One region of the Tumebacillus lipolyticus genome, then DNA from elsewhere that is predicted to be linked to it. Evidence: riboswitches for the same ligand, from Rfam matches in the RefSeq annotation. Region 1 holds a riboswitch; each other region holds the start of a gene.

Region 1 (5,672 bases):
TCTGCGGGGACTTGGAGTGCGCGACCGGATGCCCAAAAAGTCCAACCAAGCGAGTTGCGCTGGTAGGCATGTCCATCTCCCCTTTTCCTTCAGTGTAAAGCAAAGAAAGCGTAAAGCAAAGAAAAAAGACCCGCAACATCGGGCCTTCCGCTCATTTTCGAAATTCCATCTGCACCAGCATGCCGCCTTCCCGCAAGGCGAAAGTCAGGTCGTACAGCTGATAGTCGAGCAGTTCAGGCTCTTCTTCGCGAACCTCCTGCACCGCTCGGCGCAGTTTGCTCATCAGCTGCTCTAGGCGCAACCCTTCCCCTTCCGATCGGGCCACTACATATCGCTTGACCAATCGGCGGCGCTCTGTCGTCATCGTCTCCACCTACATCCCCTCGCCCCTATATCATCTGTATCTAAAATGTATGGGGGCGAAAGGGGAAATATGACTGCTGAGCGCGGAAAGGCTTAGATCAGGGCGCGTCTCGTATGCACTTCGACGCCTCTTGGCGCGTGGACGACCACCGTTGTGTAATGCATCCCGCGCACGGTGATCCAACCGAGCCCGGAGATCACGATGTCTTGGGGATGTCCCGACTTGAGCGTGATCTTGTGCGGCACCAGCTCCCGCAGATGATCGGGACATTTTTCACACGGTGGCACCAGCAGGGTGCCGAGGTGTTTGCTGTAGATCTCGTCTGCGTTCTCAAGCTTCGTGCGATGAACGCTCAACTGGTTGGCCGAATAGATCGTAAACCCTTGCTTCTCACCTGCCAGATAATCAAAACGGCACAGCCCGCCGAAGAACAGCGTCTGCTTGTCGTTCAATTGATACGTTTTCGGATTGATGTACGTCTCCGGCGTGATCGTGCGCAGACATTTCGGGCAGACCAGATCGGTCAGCCGATGCGTCGTCATGATCCCCGGCGTATCGATGATCGAACCGCTGTGACCGGGCAAGTCCATCTTAATCGTCGAGAGCGTCGTACCAGGATAGCGGGAGGTGGTGATCTCCGCCCCTTCCTCCTGTCCGTAGAGGTTGAGCAACCCGTTGATCAGGGTCGATTTCCCCACATTGGCGGTGCCGACCACGTAGACGTCACGATTCCCCACGCGCTCTTCGATCGCTTCTTTCACAAATTCGATGTTGATTCGCTTCTTCGCGGAGATGAGGATCGTGTCTGCAACCTTGACTCCCTGCTTCTCCACCTCTTTTTGCAACCAATGCTCCACCTTTTCAAAGTTGGTGACTTTCGGCAGCAAGTCCGCTTTGTTGGCGACGAGGATGATCGGATTTTGGCCCACATATCTGTTGATCTCTTTCACCCAAGAGCCGGCGAAATCGAACAGATCGACCACTTTCACGACCAATGCTGGCCGCTTGCCGATGTCGCGAAGAATCTTTTGAAAGCCTGCGTTGTCGAGCGTGACCGGCGCGACATCGCTGTAATGTTTGATCCGATAGCATCGCTGACAAACCGGATATTCTCGTTCGATCACCGAGTTTAACGGGGCATACCCCGGCTGCTCTTTCTCTTCTGTCTGGATGCCAATGCCGCAGCCAGTACAAATCAAATCCATCTCGGACATCTGTTCATTCACTCCCAAGGAATCATTCCGCGGCGGCGCAGGATCGAGAAGGCGATGCGCTCCATCATCCGCAACACTTTCGTGCCGATCCACTCTTTCTCTGCCACCGGCATGACGAGGATCGTATACATGTTCATCCGGTTGCCACCGAGCACGTCGGTGAACAGCTGATCGCCGATCATCACCGTCTCCTCGCGCCGGGTGCCCAGCATGTCGAGCGCGCGCAGAAAAGGAGCGCGCTTCGGCTTGCGCGCACGACCGATAAAGGGGATGTTCAACGGCTTGGAAAACCGCTCCACCCGATGATCTTTGTTGTTCGAAACGATGCACACTTTGATCCCGCGCGTATCGCGCACATGGTCGAGCCATTCGATCAGCTTAGGCGTGGCATCCGGTTCATCCCAGCGAACCAACGTGTTGTCAAGGTCGGTGATGATCGCCTTCACCCCGCGCTGTTCCAGCTGATCGAGATCGATGTCGAAAACCGATTCTACATAGAGATCGGGTATCAATTGAGTCAACATTTTCTTTTCACCTCAAAAGGTATCCGGTTGTACTAGCATTCCTTTCATCTGTAGAGAATATCACAGATGGAAACGTTTCAACAATTTGTTAACACAGTGATCGTGCAGTTCCCTATCGCTTTGCCTTAGGCAATAGTACCATGAAACATCAGGATGTATTACATTATTTTTCCCAAGCCCAAACGGATCGACAAGCGATCAGGAATAGAGACGATCTCGCGCTCCATATGCATAATCAAACCTCTAGGAGCAAAGGAGGGATTCCTGTAGGTCGCATCGATCTAACTGGCAGCGTTCACCTGCTCGATCTGCTGTTGGAAAACCAGATCGCACGCTGCGCAGCAAACCAGCTCAAACGTCGCATAGCGGTAAAAAGGTCGTACATCGTTCGCATCGCAGATCAGTAAGCGCGCCATACATGCGCTTAGATCCTAATGGCACCTACGGCTGGCTGGAACAGTACGAATCGATCTTAGACGAGCATCCTCATCTGGTCGAATGGGAGGAATCATGAGAAATGAAAAAACCTCTGTTCCCGGCTCGAGGGTAGGACAGAGGTTTTTTCGTATGTTTCTTTACTGTTGTATTGATGTAATTAGACAGAAGTAGATAAATTCCTTTTCGACATCTCTGGTAATTTTTGAGGAATCCACACTTTATTGTCAAAGGAATCGATCAGATTAGAGGTATGAACGTGCGCCGATATAGCGCGCGCCCCAATAGCCGCCACTTAGCGTGTCCACCTTCACTCCGTACGTCGAGTCGGCCGAGATAAACTGACCATTGCCGAGATAGATCCCGACATGAGTCGCCCCTGGGCCATACGTGGAGAAAAAGACCAGATCGCCCGCTTTGGGAGAGGTCGTCTGCGTGCCGCCTTTGTACATATCGGTGGAGATGCGCGGCAGATGCACGCCTTGCTGTGCCATCACATAGGAGACATATCCAGAGCAGTCAAAGCCGCTCGGCGTGTTGCCCGCCCATTTGTAAGGCACTCCCACATATTTCATCGCAGTCTCGACCACCTGAGGGGTGGCGGGACGGAGCTTCGCCGCCGCTTGGTCGATCAGCGGACCGGTCGTGGCACCGACCTTACCATTTTGCTCCAATCCGTGAGCAGCCTGAAATTTCTTGACTGCAGTCGCCGTGATCTCCCCATAGTAGCCGGTGTTTTCCGGATAGGAGAAGTATCCGAGCAGTCGCAGATCCTGTTGAAGCTTCGTCACATTCGAACCGGTGGAGCCGATCACGAGCATATGATCCCCATACGCATCCGGCGCCGCTTGAACTGCAGACGCCGCCACTGGAGACGCGATCATGATCATCGCAAGCATGCAAACTCTCAGCTGACGTTTCATAAAATGATTGACCTCCCGCAAGGCCTCCGAGGTTAGTTGACGGGTTCGGGTCGAGAGCAACCCTCCGCCAGATGGCGGTTCACCCCAAAATTCTAAAATATCCCCCGTACTGAAAATTTTTCAGATTCGGCCAAAACTCAACAAAAAAAATTCTATCATACGAATTGTCAGATTTCAATAAAAACAAGAGTGTCATCTCTGACAAAACTGTGATCATGTCTCTGTTTGACACCGATCAGCGAGCGGTCGCCGCATAGAGCAGTCGCCCGATGTCCCCCATCAGCTGATGCGCGTCTTTGCGCTCGGCGATCTCTTTGCCAAAGACGGAGACGGCAAACGTATTGCGCGGGAAATAAAGCAATCCCATATCATGGTCGGTGCCGTTGATCCAGCCGGTCTTATGCGCACACTCCCAGAGCGGTAGTTCACCGATCGGCCCATCCTGTGTCGGCAGTTGGCTGGGCAGACCTTCGTTATGCTTTTGCATCTTCATGATCTTGATCATCTCCGAACAGGCTCGCCAGGAGACCACTTTTCCGGTTGCGATCAGCTTCAACAGCTCGGTCATCTCGCGAGGAGTGATCGTGTTGTAATGTTCAACCTTTGCCGGAATCACCGAAAGCTTGTTATAAAAGCGGCTGTTTTGCAGCCCCCACTCGGCCATCGCCGCCTGAATCGCCTCCGTGCCGATCTGATCGATCAGAACGTTGGTCGCCGTGTTGTCGCTGTCGATGATCATCAGCACCGTGTAATCATAGATCGGCAGTTGCAGGCCGGGGCTTACGTTTTGCAAAAGACCTGAGCCTGGCACCATGTCTTCCGCCCGCAAAGCAAGCGTATCGGAAAAGCTGAATTTGCCTTTCGCAACCTGATCGAATACGGCCGCCATGATCGGTACTTTGATGATGCTCGCCGCGTAAAACCACTCATCCGCTTGCGATTGAAACTCGCTTTGCGATTCGAAATGATAGATCGACACCCCGTACGTTCCCTTCGCGTCATCGATCATCTTTTGCAACGCAGGCTGTAATTCTGTCAGCATTTCCTTCACTCCTCTCCCCTTTTCCTTTCGGCAGCGGAGCGACTTCATCCTGCTTTTGGTCGATCGGTCGCTTTTTGACCGATTTTTGACTAGAGTTCATATGATTCTGTCGATTATACTTATTTCATTGGAGGTGTTTTGCATGGAAGTTTCCAGCGTCTCACAAGCGGTCAATCTGTGGGCTCTGAAACAGGCGATGAACATGGGCCAGTCCCAAGCTCCCGCCCAGCTGCAGATCGTCAACCAACTGGCATCCCTCGACCCGATGCGCGGTCAGATGATCGACATTCGGGTCTGACAGCAGCAGAAAGCCTGTCGCTCTTCAGGAGCGACAGGCTTTCTGCGTTTTCGATACCCTACCATTTGAAAAGGTGTATTCAGACGAGGGGAGTACCCGTATGTCCAGGTTCTCCCACCGCCGACTCTAAGATCTGTTCCTCTGTAGAAGCTCTGCGATGTGCTGCACCTGAGGAGCGCGAATGATCGAATGGTGCGTCGCTCGCACCTCAACCGTTCCGATGTTTGTCAAAACTGCTTCCCACCCGTTGTGCTCCCGCCGCTCTCGACTCATAGAACTGTCTGCCCGAAACAGCATGACCGGTCTGTCATACCCTTTCGGACTGTACCTGCGCAGGGCGCGAAGGTTGGCACGGAAGACGGCGATCCAAGGTTTGATCTGCTCCAGCTTATATTCGGCTGGGATCAACTCCAACTCGGCGAGCTGTTCAAGAAGGAATCGCAAGCGTTCGCCCTCCGTTTGTAACATGTTGTATTGAGCGAGCTTCTCAGAGGAAATCTGTTTGCCGTATCGACTCGCAAGATCGTGTGCAAACATGGCGAGCTCATCCATTTCTGACTTATCTTCTCGCAACTGCGAATCGATCAAGATCACCGACTCCACCTCTTCACCTGCCTGTTCGAGCTGCCTTGCCATCTCGATGGCGACAACCCCGCCGAACGACCACCCGCCAACACAGTACGGACCGTATGGTTGCACCTCCTGCATCGCTTGCACATATCGAGCGGCGAAATCTTCTACCCGATCGAGCGGTTCACATTCTCCCTCCAAACCGGGAGATTGGAACGCATAGACAGGCTGGTCGTCGCCAAGCGCTTTCGCCAATTCGAGGTAGCAGATCGCATGTCCGCCGATCGGATGGACGAAGAAAA
Region 2 (5,672 bases), on a different contig from region 1:
AGAAAGTCAATCTTCTGCCAAATTTCTGACTTTGCTCGCCGAGCGAGCGGTCGAACGCTCCGGATCGATCTATCGTTTGTGAGCTGTCCGTTCTCTTTCTATTCTATTGCGGATCGTAAAGATTGGTGCGAGGGCATGCGGTTGATTTTTGCGTTGGTTTTGACGCTGTGACGGCGGTTCGCGCAGGTTGGGAAGCTTGATCGTGCAGGTGCGAGCAGTCGATCGAAACCAAGCTGAACAGCTCGCTCATTTGTCAGGTTTCAGCCTGATTGAAAGGTTGAGAATCGGATCTGTCACAAACGTTTCGAATTGCGAACATATGCTATGCAAAAAGATTTATTGTTATACAAAATCGGCAATGCAATCACAGAAAAAGCGTGCTATAATTGCATTCGTTATCTTTCTAAACGAAAGGGATTGATCGCGATGCAAAATAAAACTCCACTGTTTACGAAGCTCGTCGAGCACGCGAGCCGGAACCCGATTCAGTTCCACATTCCCGCACATAAAAAAGGTTTCGGCATGCCGAGCGAATTCAGCGAGTTCATTGGCCCGAACGCTTTGTCCATAGATTTGATCAACATTGCACCTTTGGACGATCTGCATTCGCCAAAAGGAATTATCAAAGAAGCGCAAGAGCTGGCAGCCCAGGCCTTTGGCGCTGACCACACCTTTTTCTCTGTGCAAGGCACGTCAGGTGCGATCATGACGATGATCATGTCGGTCGTCGGCCCCGGCGAGAAGATCCTCGTGCCGCGCAACGCGCACAAGTCGATCATGGCGGCGATCATCCTCTCCGGCGCACATCCGGTGTTCATGCATCCAGAGGTGGATTCGAACATCGGCATCATGCACGGCATCTCGGTCGACACGGTGCGCGTCACCCTCGACGCCCACCCGGATGCGAAAGGCGTTCTGCTGATCAATCCGACCTATTTTGGCATCTCCTGCGACTTGAAGTCGATCGTCGAGCTCAGCCATCAGCGCGGCGTTCCGGTCATCGTGGACGAAGCGCACGGCGTGCTGTTCCAGTTTCATGAGCAACTGCCGCTCTCGGCGATGCAGGCGGGCGCAGACATGGCGGCGACTTCGGTGCACAAGCTCGGTGGATCGATGACGCAAAGCTCCGTCTTGAACGTTCGCGAAGGGTTCGTCTCGCCGGCGCACGTGCAGGCGGTGCTGTCGATGTTGCACACGACCTCGACTTCCTATCTGTTGCTCGCATCGCTCGATGTGGCGCGCAAGAACATGGCGGTGCACGGACATGAGCTGATCGACAAGGTGATCCGCCTCGCTCAAGGCGCGCGCCGGACGATCAATGAAGAGATCCCCGGCATGTACTGCTTCGGCGAAGAGATTTTGCAGACGTCTGCCACGTTCGCCCACGACCCGCTGAAGCTGAACATCACCGTCAAGGAGCTCGGCGTCACAGGTTGGGAGATCGAGAAGATTCTCCGCACCGATTTTAATATCGAGGTGGAGATGTCAGACCTGTACAACATCCTCTGCATCGTCACGTTTGGCGATACGGAAGAGACGGTCGAAGCGCTGCTCGATGCGCTGCGCCAGATCGCCGCACGCTTCCAGCTGCAAGAAAAGCAAGAGCTCCCAGAGGTGCGCATTCCGTCGATGCCGCTGTTGGCCGTGTCTCCCCGCGATGCTTTCTACAACAAGCGGACCGAGGTGGTGCCGCTGCGCGAGGCGGCAGGTCGCATCATGGCAGAGTCGGTCATGGTCTATCCGCCCGGCATCCCGATCATCATGCCTGGTGAAGTGATCACGCAGGACAACATCGAGTACATCCTTGAAAATGTGAAGGCGGGCCTTCCAGTGCAAGGGCCGGACGATCCGAACATCGAGTGGATCAAGGTGTTAAAATAACGCAAAATTGGACAGGCTGCCCTGCATAAAAAGTTCTCTTCTTCGGAAGGGAACTTTTTCTTGTTGCGAAATTGGGTCGCGCGCATCGCTGTCCCCGCGCGGGATCGAGCAAACATCTGCATATTCTTCCATTCTATTTCCAGCAAACTGCTAGTGAAAAGGATGCATCATCTGCGCTACACTTGCACTCGACCACAAGACAGGCCGAATCCTCAAATCTGATGAGGAGCGGAGGAACCACAACTGGGGTGAACTCGCAACGGTGCGAGCGGGTAACTTCCTTCACCCGAACCCGTCAGCTAACTCCGCAGGCGATGGAAGGAGTGTTTGAAAGATGATGAAGAAGAAAGTGAACTCTCTGAAACGCTTCGCTACAGCAGCGCTCGTCGCTGTCAGCATGTTGACCGTGACGGTCGTGCAGGCGGAAGCGGCCGGGATCACCGATGGAGTGATCGTGCAAAAGGGGCAGACGCTGTCCGAGCTGGCTTCCCAATACGGAACGTCCGTTCAGACTTGGAAAGCGGTCAACCAATTGGACTCCGACCTGATCTATGCAGGTCAAAAGCTACACATTTCCTTTCCTTACAAAGTGACAACTGGCGATCAACTCGGCTATCTTGCCGAACGATACGAAACGACAGTCGAACAGATCCAAAAGATCAACAGCATGCAGAGCGATCTGCTCTATGCGGGTGAGACGATCATCATTCCGGCTGGCATGACCGGCAAGCCGAAAGTTACGGTGCAGCCTGTCACGAAGCCGGCGATCCCGACCCCGGCAGCGCAGGCGCCTGTCGCCAAGCCGAAGCCGCAACCTGTCGCTCCGACCGTCGCGGGCATGGCGTACAGCAAGGCGATCAACATGACGGCGACCGCATACGGTCCGGCCAATGTGATGTCCGAATGGGGCGGCTATACGTACTCGGGAACGAAAGTTCGCCCGGGCGTGATCGCGGTCGATCCGAAGGTGATCCCGCTCGGCACGAAAGTGTATGTGACCGGGTACAACACGCCGTTGCTTCCGGCTGGCGGCTTTGTTGCCACCGCTGAAGACACCGGCGGCGCGATCAAGGGGAACCGCATCGACATCTACATCGAAGGCACCCAAGCGCAGCTCAATCAGTTTGGCATGCAGAACGTAAAGCTGTATGTGCTCAAATAGTTGAAACGATCACCAGCGACCACCTGTCTACCGCGTAGGCAGGTGGTTTTTTGTCGTGCAAATTGGACAGCATGGGAGGAAGAGTGGAGGTGAGTGCGCGTGGGAGAGTTTCATGTGCTACAGGTGTTGCGTCCGATGCAGGGAGGCATGCGTCGGCACGTGCTCGATCTGATCGCAGGCCTCGTGGAAGCGGGGGTGCGCGTGACGGTGGCCTGCCCACCTGAGCTGCGCAGGGAAGCGGAGTTGAGCGGTGTGCCCTGTCTGCCGCTGGAGCTGGTCGATGGCGTTCAGCTGCGCAAAGATGTGCGGGCGATCCGCCAACTGGTTCAACTGATGCGCGAGCAGAGCTTCCAGCTGGTGCATCTGCACGGAGCGAAAGCGGGGTTGGTCGGTCGGCTCGCCTTGTCCCGACTTTCGATCCGCCCACCGGTCATCTATACGGTGCACAATCAGGTGCTGCCACAGGGGGGGATGGTCAAACGAGTGCTCGATCGGGTGGAGCGTCTGCTTGCGGTGGAGACGGACCGAGTGATCACCGTCTCGCATCGGTTGGCCCGCGACGTGCAAATGCAGCATCGCGGGCCCGCTTGGCGTGCGGTGACGATTCACAACGGGGTCGACCCTGTGCCGATGATGTCGCGCGAGCATGCTCGCCAGATTCTCGGCTGCGAAGGAGCAGACCGGTTGGTGATCGGCGCGATCGGCAGGATGGTCGAGGAGAAGGGGATCGCCACGCTGATCGAAGCGTTTGCCCTCTTGCTCACCGGCGGCTGCGATGCGGAGCTGGTGCTGATCGGAGATGGCCCGATGCTGTCCCACTATCAGCAGCAGGCGGGAAAGATCGGCCTTGCCCGCGTGCGCTTTCTCGGCGATGTGCCCCAGGCCGGTCGGCTGTTCTCGGCGGTCGATGTTGTCGTCCAACCGTCCTATGCGGAGGGCTTGGGAATCGTGCCGATCGAAGCGATGCTGGCAGGTTGCCCGGTGATCGCAAGCGATGTGGGTGGCCTGCCCGAGGTGGTCGTGCACGGCGAGACGGGGCTTTTGGTTCGACCGCGGTCGGCGGAGGAGCTGGCAGATGCGATTCGGTCGCTCTTGCAAAATGCAGATCGGCGCGCGCAGCTCGGCGCGGCAGGCAGACGGCGAGCGGAGCTGCACTTTTCCAAACGGGCGATGATCGAAGCGACACTACGCGAATACCGTGAAGTGATCGCCAAGCGGCAAGGTGTGCTCCTATGAGGGTGATCTGGCTGCTGATCGCGCTGTTGCTGCTGCCCTGTTTTGCGCCTGAACAGTCATCGGCCGCGCTGGATCACAAGGTGGTCGTGGTGGTGATCAACGGCCTGTCGCATCGAGCGATGATCGGGGATGAGCTGCCCAACCTCGCGCAGATGCGAGCGATCGGAGCTGTCGGGGTGATGAACCACAACACGCTGGGCGCGAAGTCGGAGGCGAACTCCTACCTGACGATCGGTGCGGGCGCGAAGGCGAGCGCCCCGCTCGCTCGCGTGCTCGCCTACGGCGCTGATGAACAGGTTCGCGAAGAGATGCTTCCGGTCACCGGGCATGAACTGTATGTGCGCCATCTCGGTCGCACGCCGGAAAGCGAAGTGGTGGTGCCGCAATTGCCGCAGATCAAGTCTGCGATGGCGGAGGTGAAATATCGCGTCCTGCCTGGGCTGCTGGGAAGCGCTGTGCACGATCTGGGCGGCAGAACTGCGCTGCTCGGCAACGCCGACTTCGGCAGTCAGATCGATCGCCCCGCTGCGCTGATCGCCATGGATGAGCGCGGCACGGTGGACAGCGGCAGCCTGCAAGTCCCGCCGCTCGTCGATCGGACGCGGCCCTTTGGGGTGCGCAGCGATCTGGACGGGCTTTATCAAAAATTTTTGCAGCTCAAAGACAGCTCCGATCTGATCGTGCTGGAAACGGGTGACATGGGGCGGTTGCAACAGGTGAAAGACATGCTGACAGACGCACAGGTCGAGCGAATCTACCAGCAGACGATCGCCGAAGCGGATCGGTTGGTCGGGAAGCTGTTGCCCCATGTCGGAGCGAACTTGACGCTGCTCGTGATCTCGCCCGACGTATCCCCGCTGCCGGAAACCTCACAGTTAACGCCTGTCTTCCTCGCAGGTGGCGATGTTGCACCGGGCAGCCTGCTCACGTCGAGCACGACGAAGCGAGCCGGGTTGATCGCCAACTACGATCTCGCTCCGACTGTGGTGCGCGCGCTCGGCGGCGATCCGGCGCGCTACCCGTTTCTGGGACAGCCTGCCTCGACCACCACCTCGCCAGACGAGATGAAGAGCGCGGTGGGGGGGAGCATGATCGAGAAGATGCTGTTGCAAGGGGGCGCTCGAAGTCTGCTCGTCAAGCCGTGGCTGAACGTCTGGATCGGGGTGGCGGCGCTGCTGCTGATCGGAACCGTTTTTCGACAGGCATGGCTGTTCTGGCTGGCCCCGCTCGCCGAATTCCTGCTGCTCTTCCCGCTGATCTGGCTGTGCGTACCGCTCTTCGAGCCGCTGACAAAACAGCAGGTGGTGCTCGATTCCCTCCTGCTCGCGCTGGTCGGATGGGGGGCGCTGCAGTTCCTGCGCGACCGCGTGGTGCGCTTGGGGGTGATCGCAGG
Region 3 (5,672 bases), on a different contig from region 1:
CCGTGATCTCATCGGAGACGACGCGAGTGCCCCCGGTCACCGAAGCGAAGTCGCCGCCCGCCTCTTTGATCACCGGAGCGGACTCGCCGGTGATCGCCGACTCATCGACGGTCGCAAGCCCTGCGATCACCTCGCCGTCGCCCGGGATCAGCTCGCCTTGGAGCACCTGCACGATGTCCCCTCTGCGCAGTTCATTCGCCGCGATCATCTGAGCGCTTCCGTCCGCAGCGATCTTTCTGGCGGGCACATCTTTTTTCGTCTGTTTGAGCGAGTCTGCTTGCGCTTTGCCACGCCCCTCGGCGAGCGCTTCCGCAAAGTTGGCGAACAGTAGGGTGAACAGCAGAATCAGCGCGACGGTCAGATTAAACCAGCGCGGCATCGCGCCTCCAAACGCGTCGGGAACAAAGCTTAACAACAGGGTGATCAAAAAGCCTACTTCCACCACAAACATGATCGGATTGCGGATCATCGCGCGCGGGTCGAGCTTGATCACCGACTCTTTGGCCGCCTGAAGGGCGATGTTGCTCGTGATCATCGATCGTTTTGTGCTCATCATGTCTCTCCTCCTCCACATATCCCCGTTACCTCAGCGTCAAAAACTCGGCGATCGGCCCGAGCACCAGCACGGGGAAGAACGTCAAGGCGCCGACGATAAACGTCGTTCCCAGCCAAATGCCCCCGAACAGCGCGTTGTCGGTGCGGAAAGTGCCGGCCGTCTCCGGAACGGGGCGCTTTGTCGCAAGCGATCCGACGACCGCCAAGAGCGTCACCATCGAGAAGAAGCGCGCGACATACATGACGATCCCGGTCGTGATGTTCCAAAACGGCGTGTTGTCAGCAAGCCCTTCAAATCCTGATCCGTTGTTCGCCGCCGATGAGGTGTATTCGTAGAGCACCTGCGTGATCCCGTGGTGGCCCCCGTTGGAGATCGCCTCCTGACCGAGCGGCGTGTAAAAGGCGAGCGCGCTGGCTCCGAGGATCAGCAGCGGATGGATCAACAGGGTGAGCGCGATCAGCTTCATCTCTCTGCCTTCGATCTTCTTGCCCAAAAACTCGGGGGTGCGCCCGACCATCAGCCCGGAGAGAAAGACGGCGATCATCGCATACATCAGCACGTTGAGCATCCCCGCCCCCACACCGCCGAACACCGTGTTGAGCAACATGTTCGACAGCGCGATCATCCCGCTGAGCGGTGTGAGCGTATCGTGCATCGTGTTGACCCCGCCCGTCTCCGAGGCGGTGGTGACGACCGAGTACAGCGCAGATTGCGCCACCCCCAGGCGAACCTCCTTGCCCTCCATGCTCCCATGATCTTGGGCCAGGCCAAGCCCGCTCAAAACGGGGTTGCCCGCATACTCATTGGCCAGTGACACGCCGAGAAACAGCACGAAGATCATCGCCATCGAGACAAACAGCACCCGCCCCTGTTTCGGGTTGCCCACCATCCGACCATAGGTGAACGGAAGCGCGGTGGGGAGCAGCAGCATCAATAGCATTTGGATCGTGTTGCTGAGCGCTCCCGGATTTTCAAACGGGTGTGCCGAGTTGGCCCCAAAGTGTCCGCCGCCGTTGTTGCCGAGCTCTTTGATCGAGAGCAGCGAGGCGACCGGGCCGCGCGCGATCTGCTGTTCAGTACCGCTGAGCGTGTGCGCGGTCACCGGCTGCTCCAATGTCTGCGGAACGCCGAGCAAGAGGAAGAGCAGCGCGGCCACGATGGAGATCGGCAAGAGAATGCGGACGATGCTGCGCACCAGATCGACGAAAAAGTTGCCGAGCGGCTTTCCGGCAAGCCCGCGCATGCAGGCGATCACCACAGCGAGCGCGGTCGCCGGCGCGGTGAACATCATGAAGATGATGCCGATCAGCTGGGACAGATAAGACAGGCCGCTCTCCCCGCTGTAATGTTGCAGGTTGGTGTTGGTCATGAACGAGATCGCCGTGTTAAAAGCTAACGTCGGCTCCATGCTGCCGATCTGACTGGGGTTGAGCGGCAGTGACCCTTGGAAGCGAAACACCAGATAGACCAGCACGATCATCACGGTGTTCAGCAGCACGACTGCACCCGCATACTGCTTCCACGTCTGGTTCTCCATCCGCACACCGCCGATCGCAAACAAGGTGCGCTCGATCGGAGCAAACAGCTTGTCGATCCCGCTCCGCTTTTCCGTATCGAAGGCGCTGGCAACGTAGCGGCCGACCGGGCGTGCCAGCAACAGTGCAGCGAGCAGTGTCAAAATGATAGCTAACAAATCGATCGTCACAAGAATCCCTCCACAATCTTTCCGAAATGTTGATCAAGGTTATTGATATCGATCAAAATTTTTCCGGCCGTACCAAGGCGAAGATCAGATAGCAGATCAGGGCAATCACGATGCCGCCCAACAACCACATCATCTTCCCTCACTCCCTTCCTCGCTCACCTTGCTTGCAAAGCGGAGCAACCACAACATCAACAGCGTAAGTGTCACTATGCTTCCGATCATCAGCGCATCGAGCATGCACGTTCCTCCTCCATCCGTTCTTGGACTTGTGTCGCTTCATCCGTTCTTGCCGCTTGCGGAGAACCGGTCGTCCGAACCGCGCTGGCTCGCACGCCGGTTCTCCGGCAAGAAACAAAAAGACCGGTGCCCCTTCAACGCCTGAAACAGGTTCGAATGATCAGAACCATGTTTCGCTCGTCAAAGTCTGCACCGGTCTACGTAACGCCTGGCAACCGCTCAGCAGTTCCCCTGCATTCTGTCTCCCTGTAGTGAAAAAGACTTCTGCTACCTCGTCGATCTCGGGGTCCGTACGCCCGCCCAGATCTGCTATTTCAGCTTTTTTTCCAGATCGCAATCTAAAATGTACATCTCGACCTGCTCTCCAATTCGCGTGGAGATGTCGCTATGGCTGGAGATCACCTGACATTCTGTGATTCTGGAGATGATCGCTTCCGACTCTTCGCTGTAGTTCTCCCGCAAAATCTGCCGCATCTCTTTGACCAGCCGCTTGCCACGATCCGACTTGACGAGATGCTTCTCCTCATGGGTCAGCACCCCTTTCAGCCGAACGATCACCATGTCGCGAATGATATAGGTCTTGGTCTCTTGCGGTCCCCGGCCTAAGATCTCTCGCTGCAGCTTGATGTACGCCTCGCTGATATCAGACTCCATCTTGTTCTTCGCATTCGGTGCCATTTGATCTTCAATCCCCTTTTTCGGTGAGAATCGCACAAAGAATGGCACAACAAAACCGGTGCTGATCTCAACCTGTAAGTTAGAAAATACAAAGGTCAAAATCTACACCGGTCTACAAATCGCCACGCGAATGCTCGCTTTGCGTCATGTCTCCCTGTGAGACCAACTTATGAAAGACTCCAGTTAAAACGGTGTCTTCTGTTTCAAGGAAACACAAAAAGACCGTTCCAACTAGAAGGTCTTCTGACCCTCCCTGCATTAGCCGACGAAGTTAGCTGACGGGTAGGATGGCAAGGAAGTTCCTCATCCCTCTCGCGCACTGCGAGATTAACCCCAGAAGATCGGGTCCTCCGCTCTTGAAAGTAAGTCCAAGATTAGGCCATGTTTCAGTTGTTGAATCAAATATACTGCCCTCCGAGCACTTTGGCAAGACCTATTTTTGTAAAAAAAGCTCCTTCCCTGAAACTGAGGAAGGAGCGATCCGTACGCATTATCTGTAGTTGACGAGCAGCACGACGATCGAGGCAAGCGAGAAACAGATGCCGAGCAAATACATGACCGATACGGTCTGCACTTGGTTCATGCCGCTGCGCATCAGCGTGTGGTGCGTGTGCGATTTGTCAGCCTGATGCAGCGGTCGACGCTCTTTGATCCGTCTGAACAGCACGAACATCGTGTCGAAGATCGGAACGCCGAGCGCGAGCACCGGCACGATCAGCGAGACGAACGTCGCCGACTTGAACGCGCCGTCGACCGCCAGAGCGGCCAGCGCAAAGCCGAGGAAGGTCGCCCCCGAATCGCCCATGAAGATCCGAGCCGGGTGAAAGTTGTGTTTCAAGAAGGCAAGCGATACGCCGATCAGCGCCACCGCATAGAAAGCGACCGGACCATTGCCCGAAAGGATCGCGATGAAGAGCAAGGTGATCGCCGAGATCGAGGAGATCCCTGCTGCCAGACCGTCCACGCCGTCCAAGAAGTTGAGCATGTTCGTCAGCGCGACGACCCAGAGCACGGTCGCAGCGATCGAGATCCATTCCATGCCGTGGTCAGCAAAAGAATAGTAGGGCAGATCGATCCACGGAATGGTGATCGCTTCCACCTTTACATCAAATCCGACCAAGATTAAAGCTGCCGCAATATGTGTCAACAGTTTCGGCCACGCCGGAAAGTCTTTGCCGCGGGTCTTGTAATAATCGTCGAGCACACCGACCGCAAACAGAAGCAAGCCGCCCAGCGCGATTCCATAAAACGTGTCGTCCACTTCTCCGAAGAACAGTTGAATTAATAATGTGGAGATGATAAATCCAAAATAGATCGCCGCACCGCCGAGCACCGGAATCGGTTCCTTGTGCAGTTTCCGAGGGTTCGGCATGTCTACAAACCCTGTCTTCAACGCCAGCTTGCGCAGATAAGGCACCATAAAGTACACGAGCGCAAACGAGACGATCAAAGTCAGCGTCAGCATTTGTGGGGATTGCATTTTGTTCGTAAGCCTCCCTCTGCGCCACAATCTTGGTGAAGGTAGTGTGCGCAAAAATCCACTTTTATTTCCTGAGAAATTAGATACGCTCGCTATGAAAGGAGCGCCAATGTACAGGCGCTCCTTAAAACGTACTCATTATACCAGAGAACTCTGCAATAACGGAAGTTACTATCGGGTAAAAAGAAACGCAAAGAGACGAATTTCGTCATTTTTCAACATTTCGTCCACATTCTCTTCGATTCTCAATAGATAAGACGATCTGAAATTGGAAAACGTTACAGCGATTTCAACATGCTAAAAGATTCGTGCCGATGTCCCGCTTTCTGTCTGGCAGAATCTGCTGTTCTACTCGATCCGCCTCGCTCATACAATCTAGCAAGTAGAAGAGTAGGAGGTAGTTGATCGATGATCAGCGGAATTCTGTTGTTCCACCTCATCGTCATCCCGGTGGTGTTTCTGCTGGGACGCCTGTCCAATCGCATCGCCTTTGTCCGCGTGAAAGCTGAGGCTCGCCAGAGCCTGCCCAACTTTTTGCGAAAGAAAGACTAACAAAAAGCGTTCCTCACGGTGGAGGAACGCTTTTTGCTTACAGCCCTTTGAGGGCAAAATAGTCGTTTAGGATCTGCTCAACGGCCAGCAGGCGGTCCATCTTCGCCATGGTCGTGCGCGCGTTGTTCGCCGAGGTGATGTAGTTGCTCTCCCCCGTGACGATAAAGCCTGCCAATTGACGCGCCGCATCATAGCCTTGCTCGCGCAGAGCAGGCACCACTTTTTCGATGATTTCGTTCAGCAGTTCCGATTCTTGATCAGGTCGGAAAATCATGGTCTTGTCGAGGTTGGACATGGTAAGGCCCCTCCTGTTCTTGGTCAAGACTTTACTCTACGCACCCGATGTGACGCGCTCGATCTGCGCACCTAAGGAAACTAGCTTCTCGACCGGGTTCTCATACCCGCGGTCCAAATATTGCAATCCTTCCACGGTGGACGTGCCTTCTGCGACGAGGCTGCCGAGA

The links. A riboswitch is a leader RNA that binds a small molecule or an ion and turns the genes downstream of it on or off. The one in region 1 is predicted to bind cyclic di-AMP.
Region 2: another riboswitch for cyclic di-AMP. It lies ahead of ACFSOY_RS16500 (3D domain-containing protein); the one in region 1 lies ahead of ACFSOY_RS04120 (C40 family peptidase).
Region 3: another riboswitch for cyclic di-AMP. It lies ahead of ACFSOY_RS07510 (Na-translocating system protein MpsC family protein); the one in region 1 lies ahead of ACFSOY_RS04120 (C40 family peptidase).

The regions. Positions count from the first base shown of each region.
Region 1 is NZ_JBHUIO010000002.1:1,021,030-1,026,701, forward strand. It holds gene aroE (shikimate dehydrogenase) at 1-70, opposite strand, end outside; gene ACFSOY_RS04100 (hypothetical protein) at 152-373, opposite strand; gene yqeH (ribosome biogenesis GTPase YqeH) at 457-1,578, opposite strand; gene ACFSOY_RS04110 (YqeG family HAD IIIA-type phosphatase) at 1,587-2,102, opposite strand; gene ACFSOY_RS04115 (hypothetical protein) at 2,384-2,518, opposite strand; gene ACFSOY_RS04120 (C40 family peptidase) at 2,783-3,460, opposite strand; cyclic di-AMP (ydaO/yuaA leader) riboswitch at 3,468-3,602, opposite strand; gene ACFSOY_RS04125 (serine hydrolase) at 3,696-4,502, opposite strand; gene ACFSOY_RS04130 (putative motility protein) at 4,645-4,800, shown strand; gene ACFSOY_RS04135 (non-ribosomal peptide synthetase) at 4,927-5,672, opposite strand, start outside.
Region 2 is NZ_JBHUIO010000011.1:59,049-64,720, reverse strand. It holds gene ACFSOY_RS16505 (aminotransferase class I/II-fold pyridoxal phosphate-dependent enzyme) at 427-1,881, shown strand; cyclic di-AMP (ydaO/yuaA leader) riboswitch at 2,074-2,210, shown strand; gene ACFSOY_RS16500 (3D domain-containing protein) at 2,216-3,043, shown strand; gene ACFSOY_RS16495 (glycosyltransferase family 4 protein) at 3,143-4,279, shown strand; gene ACFSOY_RS16490 (hypothetical protein) at 4,276-5,672, shown strand, end outside.
Region 3 is NZ_JBHUIO010000005.1:449,747-455,418, forward strand. It holds gene kdpB (potassium-transporting ATPase subunit KdpB) at 1-556, opposite strand, end outside; gene kdpA (potassium-transporting ATPase subunit KdpA) at 582-2,255, opposite strand; gene ACFSOY_RS07505 (potassium-transporting ATPase subunit F) at 2,314-2,394, opposite strand; gene ACFSOY_RS07510 (Na-translocating system protein MpsC family protein) at 2,808-3,176, opposite strand; cyclic di-AMP (ydaO/yuaA leader) riboswitch at 3,421-3,567, opposite strand; gene ACFSOY_RS07515 (MraY family glycosyltransferase) at 3,667-4,656, opposite strand; gene ACFSOY_RS07520 (hypothetical protein) at 5,065-5,208, shown strand; gene ACFSOY_RS07525 (IreB family regulatory phosphoprotein) at 5,246-5,503, opposite strand; gene murA (UDP-N-acetylglucosamine 1-carboxyvinyltransferase) at 5,540-5,672, opposite strand, start outside.